DNA from 2 places in the Synechococcus sp. R55.7 genome. Region 2 is predicted to be linked to the other one. Evidence: predicted binding sites of a transcription regulator. Region 2 holds the regulator's gene; the other holds the start of a gene.

What was found. The regulator NtcA, encoded in region 2, controls nitrogen genes in cyanobacteria. The targets are predictions, from matches to a motif close to GTANCNNNNGNTAC.
Region 1: a site for NtcA is predicted at 4,060-4,073, ahead of glnA (type I glutamate--ammonia ligase). Genes of this name have one in related genera too.

The regions. Positions count from the first base shown of each region.
Region 1 covers NZ_JANSIC010000070.1:5,792-11,713, reverse strand. The annotation lists partial or broken gene purL (phosphoribosylformylglycinamidine synthase subunit PurL) at 1-2,232, shown strand, start outside; gene trxB (thioredoxin-disulfide reductase) at 2,319-3,749, opposite strand; gene glnA (type I glutamate--ammonia ligase) at 4,215-5,639, shown strand; gene NW820_RS05415 (DUF4278 domain-containing protein) at 5,888-5,922, opposite strand, start outside.
Region 2 covers NZ_JANSIC010000145.1:139-5,948, reverse strand. The annotation lists gene NW820_RS08625 (M61 family metallopeptidase) at 1-1,819, opposite strand, end outside; gene ntcA (global nitrogen regulator NtcA) at 2,133-2,807, shown strand; gene eno (phosphopyruvate hydratase) at 3,046-4,329, shown strand; partial or broken gene NW820_RS08610 (prolyl oligopeptidase family serine peptidase) at 4,326-5,810, opposite strand, start outside.

The sequences.
Region 1 (5,922 bases), on a different contig from region 2:
GGCCGGGATCCCAACCCCAACGAGCTGGCCATGTTTGGGGTGATGTGGTCAGAGCACTGCTGCTACAAAAACTCCCGCCCTCTGCTGAAAAACTTTCCCACCACGGGCGAGCGGGTAGTGGTGGGGCCGGGGGAAAATGCCGGCGTAGTGGATCTGGGGGAGGGGGATTGGCTGGCGTTTAAGATCGAGTCCCACAACCATCCTTCGGCAGTGGAGCCCTTCCAGGGGGCAGCTACCGGCGCGGGAGGGATCCTGCGGGATATCTTTACCCTGGGCGCCCGTCCCATTGCCCTGCTTAACTCGCTGCGCTTTGGGCCGCTAACCGATCCCCGCAACCGCCGCCTCATGGCCAGGGTGGTGGAAGGGATCGCCCACTACGGCAACTGTGTCGGGGTACCCACAGTGGGGGGAGAAGTGGCGGTGGATCCCTGCTACAGCGGCAATCCCTTGGTCAACGTCATGGCCCTGGGGCTGCTGGAGACGCCGGCAGTGGTGAAATCGGCAGCGCGGGGGGTGGGGAACCCGGTCTTGTACGTGGGCGCCACCACCGGGCGGGATGGCATCCGCGGCGCCAGCTTTGCCAGCGCCGAGCTCAAGGAGGATGCGCAGCAGGATCGGCCGGCAGTGCAGGTGGGGGATCCCTTCCTGGGCAAGTGCCTCATCGAGGCCTGTCTGGAGGCCTTTGCCACAGGAGCTGTGGTGGCTGCCCAGGATATGGGGGCAGCCGGGATCACCTGCTCCACCGCGGAGATGGCCGCCAAGGGAGGGGTGGGGATCCGCTTTGACCTCGACCGAGTGCCGGCGCGGGAAAGCGGCATGGCTGCCTGGGAATACCTGCTCTCGGAATCCCAGGAGCGGATGCTGCTGGTGGTGCAAAAAGGCCGCGAGGCGGAGGTGATGGAGATCTTCCACCGCTGGGGTTTGCAAGCTAGTGTGGCCGGGGAAGTCATTGCCGAGCCGCTGGTGGAGATCTGGCACCAGGGATCCTGCGTGGTGCAGGTGCCGGTGCGGGCTTTGGCCGAAGACACCCCCGCCTATGTCCGTCCGGTGTTGCCAGAGCCGCCAGCCTACGTGCAGGCAGCGTGGCAATGGGATCCCGCCACTCTACCCCCTTGTGATTGCCAGGGGATCCACCTCGCTCAGGCAACGCTGGCATGGAAAGAGGTGCTGCTGCAGCTTTTGGCCAGCCCCACCCTGGCCAGCAAAGCCTGGATCTATCGCCAATACGACCACCAGGTGCAAAACAACACCGTCCTTTGGCCGGGCCAGGGAGATGCGGCGGTTATCCGCATCCGTTCCCAAAAGTTTGGCGTGGGCGAGGTGCCGCCCCTGCGAGCTTCCCGCAAGGCCATCGCTGCCACCCTGGATGGCAATGGCCGCTGGGTGTATTTGGATCCCTACGAGGGGGCCAAGGCAGCCGTGGCGGAAGCTGCCCGCAACCTCACCTGTGTGGGGGCCGATCCCCTAGCTGTTACCGATAACCTTAACTTTGGCAATCCCGAAAACCCGGTGGTGTACTGGCAGCTGGCCCTGGCCTGTCGGGGGATTGGAGATGCCTGCCGTGCCCTCGGTACGCCGGTAACGGGGGGAAACGTTTCTCTCTACAACGAGACCCTCACCCCCCAGGGATCGCAGGCTATCTACCCTACCCCTGTCATTGGCATGGTGGGTCTTATTCCCGACTTGAAATGCATCTGTGGCCAGGGGTGGCAGCAAGAAGGGGATCTCATTTACCTCCTGGGATCCCAGGCCCTCACCAGCTTGGGGGGCAGCGAGTATTTGGCGGTCATCCACCAGCAAGTTACGGGCCGGCCCGCGCCAGTGGATCTGGAATTGGAAAAGCGGGTGCAAGCTGCCTGTCGCCATGGAATCCGCCAGGGCTGGGTGCGCTCTGCCCACGACTGCAGCGAGGGGGGATTGGCTGTGGCTTTGGCAGAAGCCTGCTTGAGCGGAGGCCGCGGCGCAACCCTCTCCCTGGCTCCTGGATCCTTGCGCTGGGATCAGGCCCTGTTTGGCGAGGGATCCAGCCGCATCCTGGTTTCTGTGGATCCGGCCCAGCGCTCTGCTTGGGAAGCCTACTTAGAAGCGCAGCTTGCCGGCCAGTGGCAGCTTTTGGGAGAGGTGGGATCCCCTGCGGATCCCCTGCTCTTAAGGACGGCAGAAGAGGATCCCTTACTGGTGGTGTCTTTGGCAGCCATGCAGGCCGCCTACCACGGTGCCTTTTCGGACTAGCTGAGCCTCGGTTGGGAAACCGTTTTCTGCGCCCAGCTCCCTTCTCCCTTGGGGAGAGGGGCCAGAGGTTGGAGAGGACAACATCCTTAGGGGGATTTTTCCTCACACAAATTGGCCTGGATCACCTCTCGATATTGGGACTTGGGCTTAACGCCCACCAACTGGGCCACCAGCGTCTTGTTTTTGAAAAATTGCACCGTCGGGGTGCCCGCCACCCCCCCTGCCTCTGCAATCTCCGGATCTTTCTCAATATCGATCTCCACCACGTGCAGCTTGTCCGAGAACTCATCGATGATCTTGTTCAAGATCGGCTTGAGGGCATGACAAGGGGCACAGGTGGGGGCGGTGTACTTGACCATGAGCAGGCGATCGCTTTCGTGGTAGAGTCGCCGCAGGGCATAGCTCCCCTCATGGCAAGTCTTGCTGAAGTCTAAGTCATCCTGTCCATTCTCCTCAAAGCTGGCCTCCTCAACAGCAGGATCCCCAGCAGACTCTGCCGCAGAAGTCGCAGCAGGGCTGGGTTCAGGATGGCTTTGGGGAAGGACGTGATACTCCTGGGCCAAGCCGTGTTCCGAGAGCCAGCGCTCTGCCAACATGGCCGCCATACAGCCGGTGCCGGCAGCGGTAATCGCCTGACGAAACTCGTGATCCTGCACGTCGCCGGCGGCAAACACCCCCTCCACACTGGTGGCCACGGATCCCGGGCGGGTGACGATGTAGCCGACTTCATCCAGTTCCAGTTGTCCTTTGAACAAGTCGGTGTTGGGCTTGTGGCCAATGGCATAAAATAGGCCACCCACTGACATCTCGCGTATTTCGCCGGTTTGGTTGTTCCGCACTTTCACCCCGGTCAGGCGCAGGCCGTCGCCCATCACTTCCACCGCCTCGGTGTTCCAGTGCACAGTGATCTTGGGGTTGTTGAGAACACGATCCTGCATGGCCTTGCTGGCCCGCATTTTGTCGCTGCGCACCAGCATGTGCACGTGGGATCCAAACTTGGTCAGGTAGGTGGCCTCCTCACAGGCAGTATCGCCGCCGCCGATCACCACCAATTCCACCCCTCTGAACATGGGCATAGCCCCATCGCAGACAGCACAAGCTGACATGCCCCGGTTCCAGTAGGTCTCCTCCCCCGGCAGGTGTAGGCGCTTGGCTGTGGCCCCGGTGGCGATGATCAGGCTGTGGGTGCGCAATTCCCGCTCGTCAGAACGGACGACAAAGGGCCGCTGGCTTAAATCCACAAAGGTGACATCTTCGGTGTAAAGTTCTGCCCCCCACCGCTGCGCTTGAGCCCGCATGTTCTTCATCAGTTGGGGGCCGGTGATGCCCTCGGGAAAGCCCGGAAAGTTTTCCACCTCGGTGGTGGTCATCAGTTGCCCGCCCGGGATCCCGCCCGCCTGGAACCCCTCAAACACAACCGGCTTCAGGTTGGCACGCCCAGCGTAAATGGCTGCTGTGAACCCAGCAGGGCCGGAGCCGATAATCACCACATTCTCAACCCGACTTTGCTCTGTCATCCGATGTCTCTCCTTCTGCAATGGGAATAAAAGCCAAACTCATAACGACTACGCTTTAGCTTAACACCCCTTGGCGAACCGGTCGAGGCCGAGGCCTATTAGCCTCATTTTCGCTCGCCTCAGGCCATTGGGGCCTTTTTTGCCCATCCCATAGGGTTATCTCTGCCCAGAGGTTGGCCAAGTGGCGGCCATTGCCCAAGTTTTGGATCCCCAACACCCAATCCCGGTTGACCCAAGCCAGAAGGAAAAGAGGTGTCTGAGATGGCCAGCAATTTGGTCTTGGTCAGAAAGCGGAGCTCAAATGAATTTTGTATCAGAAACTACAAAATACCCGTGTTGGCCTTTCTAGGATGAGTGAGCGTTTTTGGCCTGTCTGGGTCGAAGCGTGGGGATCACCTGCTGGGATCCCATTTGTTTCAGCCACAGTTCCCCCAGTCTTAACCGCAACCCAATCAGGAGAGAGTAATGGCATCCACGCCCCAAGAAGTGCTTCAGATGATCCAGGACAACAACGTCCAGATAGTGGATCTCAAGTTTGTGGATATCTTTGGCACCTGGCAGCATGTTTCCTTCCACACCTCGATGATCAAGGAAGAAACCTTCACCGAGGGGCTTCCCTTTGACGGATCCAGTATCCGGGGCTGGAAAGCGATCAACGAGTCGGACATGTACATGGTGCCGGATCCCAAGACGGCTTGGATCGATCCCTTTCTGGAGGTGCCCACCCTCAGCATAACTTGCAGCATTGTTGAGCCGCGCACCGGCCAGCCCTATAGCCGCTGTCCCCGCAGCCTTGCCGCCCGTGCCGTTGCCTATCTGCAATCGACGGGCATTGCCGATACGGCTTACTTCGGGCCGGAAGCGGAGTTTTTCATTTTTGAGGATGTTCGCTTCGACCAAACCCAAAACTCGGCCTACTACTTCGTGGATTCCATCGAAGGTCGCTGGAACTCGGGCCGCGAGGAGAAAGGTGGCAACCTGGGCTACAAGCCTCGCTACAAAGAGGGCTATTTCCCGGCCCCGCCCACCGATGCCCATCAAAACATCCGCACCGAGATGCTGCTGACCATGGGCAAGTTGGGGGTGCCCATCGAGAAGCATCACCACGAGGTGGCTACCGGCGGGCAAGGGGAGTTGGGCTATCGCTTTGCCGATCTGATCACGGCTGCCGACTACATGATGGTTTACAAATACGTGATCCGGAATGTGGCCCGCAAGCACGGCAAAACCGTCACCTTCATGCCCAAGCCCCTGTTTAACGACAACGGCACCGGCATGCACACCCACCAGTCCCTCTGGAAGGATGGCCAGCCTTTGTTCTATAGCGAAGGCACCTATGCCAACCTGAGCGAGACGGCTCTCTACTACATCGGTGGCCTGCTCAAGCATGCCCCGGCGATCCTGGCCTTCACCAACCCCACCACCAACTCCTACAAGCGCTTGGTGCCCGGCTTCGAGGCGCCGGTGAACCTGGCTTACTCCCAGGGCAACCGTTCCGCTGCCATTCGCATTCCGGTGACCGGCAACAATCCCAAGGCCAAGCGTCTGGAGTTCCGCTGCCCGGATGCCACCTGCAACCCCTACATCGCCTTTTCGGCCATGCTGATGGCTGGCCTGGACGGGATCAAGAATAAGATCCATCCCGGCGAGCCCTTGGACAAAGATATCTACGATCTGGAGCCGGAAGAGCTGGCCAAGATCCCTTCCACGCCTGGATCCCTGCTGGATGCTCTGGAAAGCTTGCAGAAGGATCATGCCTTCTTGCTAGAGGGCGGTGTCTTTACTGAGGATCTGATCCAGACCTATATCGAGTACAAGATCGACAACGAGATCAACCCCATCAATCTGCGGCCTCACCCCTACGAGTTCGCCCTTTACTTCGACGCCTAAGCGGTGTGGCCGATTCTGCAGCGGGATCCCTGATGGGATCCCGTTTTTTTCCGAGGAAATAGCACCCCTCAATTGTGGATCCCTTGGGCAACTTAGCTACTTTTGGTCAACAGCACCTCGTGCCAGCGTTGAAGCGTCCTGTGCCGTCCATCGACCTGAGGAAGCTCAACCCAGAAACCAAAAGGGGATCCCCAGCCGGGATCCCTTCTCGCTGAGCTCATGCCAGAGCATCAACAGTTACGGGCAGATCAGCTCATGCTGACACGGCTACGGTCGTAGTTGA
Region 2 (5,810 bases):
GGGGACCTGCCTCTGACCGAAGCTGGGCGCCGACAAGGGATCCCAGCCAGCCTTGCTGAAGGGCTTCTTGAGCAGGAGTCAGTTCAGGCAACACCTCCAACGTGTAGACATCGGGCCGAGGGGGATCCAACGGGATCCAGAAATGTTTCAACTGATCGGCTTGAAAAACGCTCAAACAAATGATCTGGTGGGGCTGATAGGCCGTCAAGCGTTCCGCCAAGTTGGCAGCGCTCACCCTGAACCCATCCAGGGCCACCAGCTCATCGCCGGCCCAGATGCCTGCTTTTTGCGCCGGGGATCCCATCTCCACTGTGCTGATGCGATTGCCCTCGCCGTTGAAATTGAGGCCCAGGTATGGGATGGGGTTGGGGCGGCTGAAGTGGGCTTTAAGGGTGAGGCCAAAGGGGTGTAGGTAAGTGTTGTAGTCTAGCTCTTCCGTGCCTTCCACATAGGCTGCGAAAAACCGGCCAAGATCGGCACCGGCTGCCCGCTCAAACGCCTCCCGCAAGTCTTGGTCGCTGTAGCCCTTCTCTGACCGACCAAAGCGCTGCCACAGATCCTGCAAAGCCGTATCCAGGGATCCCTGACCGCCGGAAAGGTGGCGAATGTGCAGATCCAGCAGCCAACAGACCAAAGCCCCTTTTAAGTAATAAGAAACCTGGCTGTTGAGGGTGTTTTCGTGGGGGCGGTAGAGTTTGATCCAGGTATCGAAGCTGGACTCCCGCAGCGATTGCACGGCCCGGCCCGGAGTACGCTGCAAGCGGCCAATCTGTTCGGAAAGAACTTTTAAAAAATCGCCGGCACTGAGGATCCCTGCCCTCAATAAGATGACGTTTTCGTAATAGCTGGTCGCCCCCTCACAAAACCACAGACATTCCAGATAATTTTCCTGGTTGTAATCGATCTTTTCCAATGCCAGAGGACGCAGACGCTTGACATTCCAGGCATGAAACAACTCGTGGGCCAGCAAAGACAAAAAGCGCCGATAGGACTCCGGCTGATGCAGCTCCAGCCCAGAGTAAAGAAGGGTGGTGCTGTACTTGTGCTCAAGGCCACCAAATCCTCCCGGCGACAAATGCACAATGAACCAGTAGCGGTCGTAGGGTAGCCCACCAAAAAATGCGGCTGTGGTTTCGACAATGGCCTTGGCATCGGCAACGGCCCGATCGACATCCAGAGTGCCCGACCCCCAAACCACAAGGTAATGCGGGATCCCTTCCACCTCAAACGATTGCATCCGATGCAGGCCCACCTCCACCGGGCTATCCACCAGCTCGTCATAGTCCTCCGCCACAAAAGACTGGCCGGAAGCGGGATCCCCAGAAGAGGAGATCAAAGGCCGCAAACTGGTGGCGATGCGCCAATCCGGCTTGGGGGGGATCACCGTCAAGGTGTAAGGTTCCCGCTCGCGACCGGGCACGTAGAGAAAGAGCGCTGCCCCGTTGAAATAGGCGTGGGTCAAATCCAGATGGTTTGTGCGCACCGTCAGCTCATAGGCATAGACCCGGTAGCACACCTTCACGGCAGAAGAACCCGGCGGATCGATTTGCCAGGTATTCTTATCCACCTTCCGCCAGGCCAAAGGGATCCCTTGCTCAGTTGCCGCCTGAAACTCCTGCACATGACGGGCATACTCCCGCACCAAGTAGGATCCCGGCGTCCACACCGGCAGTCGCAGCCGCAAAGGCACCTCTGGATCCACCTCTTGGATCTGCAGTTCCACCTCCAGCAGGTGATTGGCCGGATCCGGCATCCGCACTGTGAAATGCTGGCGGCTCAGTTGAGAAGGTGCAGCAACGATAACCTCTGGGATCCCCATAGATAGATAGATAGATAGATAGAATGTTCCAACCCACTCCACTCTCTACCGCCAAGGGCTGGCGCAGCCCCCAGCGACAATGGCTCTTATCCTAACCCCTGCTTTCGGTTGGGGATCCCTTTCTGGGGCAAAAACGAGACTCAAAAATGTAGCACGTGCTACAAAGATGCCTGGGCAGAACCTTCTACTTTAGGGTAAATCTTGGTATCATCATCGATTCTGAAGTCAAGGGGTCGCAACCTAGCCTAATGCTTCTAGATTGATCTTAATAGGTTGATCTTAGGTATAAACTGACCTTAAAAGGTTGATGAGTATGGCGGTGGCCGTAGCGGAAAAATCTCTGATCACAGCCTTCAAGCAATTGGGAGGCCCTCACCATCCTCCGGTTATCGAAACGTTTGAGCGCGGGAAGACCATTTTTTTTCCAGGGGATCCGGCGGAGCGGGTTTACTTTTTGGTGAAGGGAGCCGTTAAGCTCTCGCGGGTCTACGAAATGGGGGAGGAAATCACCGTCGCCCTCCTACGCGAAAACAGCATCTTCGGCGTGCTCTCCTTTATCACGGGACAGCGCTCCGACCGCTTTTATCACTCGGTGGCTTTTACACCTACCGAGTTACTCTCTCTGCCGATCGAGCAGGTGGAAAAATCCTTGCAGGAGAACGCCGAACTGGCCATGTTGCTGGTTAAAAGCCTGTCGTCTCGTATCTTGCAAACGGAGATGATGATCGAGACGCTGGCTCATCGCGACATGGGATCCCGTCTGGTCAGCTTTTTGTTGATTCTCTGTCGCGATTTCGGGGTGCCTGGCCCAGATGGGGTCACCATCGATCTCAAGCTGTCTCACCAGGCCATTGCCGAGGCCATTGGCTCAACCCGCGTCACCATCACCCGCCTGTTGGGAGAGCTGCGCAAGAAGAAGTACATCTCCATTCACAAGAAGAAGATCACCGTACACGACCCGATGCGGCTGAGCCATCGCTTTGCCTAGAAGGAAGAGGAGAACACCTCCTGAGTAGCACCTTGCCCAGGCAAACCCCGCTCGACGGCTAGTTGAAGCTCTGGCCGGCCTATGTTCAATCTACTGCTGCAGCCTTGAAGAATCTCTGTGCCCGAAGGACAGACTTAAAGTTTTCTGGAAGCTGACCGGATCGCGGGCAAGAATCTACTAGTCTATGGGGGGATCTGGCTTTGGCCAGAGCTATCTAGCCAATTGCTGAGGTGTAACTGTGGAAACGGCCATCGAGTGGATTACCGCCCATGAGATCCTCGACTCGCGAGGGCGTCCCACCCTAGAAGCCCTGGTGGGTCTAGCCAATGGAGCAACGGGCTTGGCGCAGGTTCCCAGCGGTGCCTCGACCGGTACCTTCGAGGCCCATGAGCTGCGGGACGGGGATCCCAAACGCTACGGCGGTAAGGGTGTGCTGAGGGCGGTGGAAAACATCCTTGGCCCCATCCAGTCGGAGCTGCAGGGAGAAGATGCCCTCAACCAAGCCCGTATTGACCAGTTGCTGATCGACCTGGACGGCACCCCCAACAAGTCCCGCCTGGGGGCCAACGCTATTTTGGCAGTTTCTCTGGCGACAGCCAAAGCGGCTGCGGAAGCAGTGGGCTTGCCTCTTTACAAATACCTGGGGGGGCCCTTTGCCAACCTGCTGCCGGTGCCGCTGATGAACGTGCTCAACGGCGGCGCCCACGCCGACAACAACGTCGATATTCAAGAATTTATGCTTGTGCCCATTGGAGCGGCCAGCTTTCGCGAGGCGCTGCGCTACGGGGCTGAGGTGTTTGCGGTACTAAAACAAGTGCTGCAGCAGAAGGGGCTGTCCACCGGTGTGGGGGATGAAGGGGGGTTTGCTCCTGATCTCGACTCCAATGCGGCGGCTTTGGATCTGCTGATGACGGCTATTGAACAGGCAGGCTACAAACCGGGAGCAGATATCGCCTTGGCCTTGGATGTGGCCGCCAACGAGCTGCTGCAGGATGGGCAATATCACTTTGAGGGCAAAGCCCACAGCGCGGCTGATATGGTGGCTTACTACCAGCAACTGCTGGCCAACTATCCCATCCTTTCCATTGAAGATGGGCTAGCGGAAGAAGACTGGGCCGGTTGGCAAGCCATGACCGCTCAACTGGGATCCCGGGTACAGCTGGTGGGAGATGACCTGTTTGTAACCAACCTGACCCGCCTGCAAAAGGGTATCGACAGCGCCGCCGCCAACGCCATTTTGATCAAGCCCAACCAAATCGGCACCCTGACGGAGACCGTCTCGGCCATCCAATTGGCAGTTCAAGCCGGCTTTCGCACCATCATCAGCCACCGCTCTGGCGAGACGGAAGACACCACCATTGCCGACTTGGCGGTGGCCACCCGTGCCGGGCAGATCAAAACCGGATCCCTCTGCCGCAGCGAGCGCATTGCCAAGTACAACCAACTGCTGCGCATCGAAGACGAGCTGGGGGAAGCGGCAGTTTATGCCGGTCGGGTGGGCCTGGGTCCTAGAGCTCGCTAACTTCCCGTTCCGTCCCAGGGGATCCCTAGCACCTGCACCAAAAAGGCCCAGCGGTCGGCAGCTTCCTCAATCAGCTTGCTGGTGGGCTTGCCGGCCCCGTGCCCTGCCTTGGTGTCGATGCGGATGAGGATGGGCTGGGATCCCCCCTGGGCTGCCTGCAGGGCAGCGGCAAACTTGAAGCTGTGGGCGGGCACCACCCGGTCGTCGTGATCTGCGGTGGTGATCAGGGTGGCGGGATAGGCAGTGCCGGGCTTGAGGTTGTGCAGAGGGGAATAGGCGTAGAGGGCCTTGAATTCCTCCGGGTTCTCCGGGGATCCGTACTCGGAGATCCAGGCCCAGCCGATGGTGAACTTATGAAAGCGCAGCATGTCGAACACCCCCACTGCCGGCAGGGCCGCTGCAAACAGCTCCGGCCTCTGAACCAGGCAGGCCCCCACCAGCAGGCCGCCGTTGCTGCCGCCGGAGATGGCCAACTTGGCGGGGTTGGTGTAGCCATGGGCTATCAGCCACTCGGCAGCGGCAATAAAGTCGTCGAACACCTTTTGCTTGTTGAGCTTGGTGCCCGCCTGGTGCCACTCTTCTCCGTACTCGCCGCCGCCGCGCAAATTGGGCTGGGCGTAAACCCCTCCCATTTCCAGCCAGGCCACCAGACCCACTGAAAAGCTGGGGGTAAGAGAGATGCCAAAGCCGCCGTAGCCATACAGCAGGGTGGGGTGATCCCCTGTCCGAGTCAGGCCACGGCGGTGGACGAGAAACATGGGGATGCGGGTGCCATCTTTGCTGGTGTAGAACACCTGCTGCACCTCGTAGGCCTGGGGATCGAAATCCACCTGGGGCTGACGGAACAGGGTGCTGGTGCCGCTGGTGAAATCGTAGCGGTAGATGGTGGGTGGGGTGGTGAAGCTGGTGAAGGTGTAGAAGGTCTCGGTGTCGTAGCGCTTGCCGCCAAAGCCGCTGGCGGATCCCAGCCCGGGCAGCGGAATTTCCCCCAGGTAGCTACCGTCTAAAGCAAAGGTCTTGATCTGGGTGTGGGCGTCTTTGAGGTAGAAGGCCACAAACTGATTGTTGATCAAGCTAACCCCCTGCAGGGTCTCCTCCGCCTCGGGGATCACCTCCTGCACCTGGTCGGGCTGCTCCAAGTCAATCGCCACCAGTCGCCGCCGAGGAGCTTGGCAGTCCGTCAACAGCCAAAAGCGGGATCCGTCGTTGCCCACGAAGCTGTATTCGGCCTCAAACTCGCGGATGAGCTCTACTACAGGAGACTGGGGATCCCGCAAGTCTTTGTAGAAGATGAGGTTTTTGGGATCCGTGCCCCGCCAGACGGAGATGATGAGGTAATTCCCATCTTCAGTAACCCCGCCGGCAAAGCCCCACTCTTTTTGGTCGGGGCGGTGATAGACCAAGACATCTTCTGACTGGGAGGTGCCCAGGCGGTGGTAGTAGAGCTTCTGGAAGTAGTTGGCGCTTTCGTATTCGCTGCC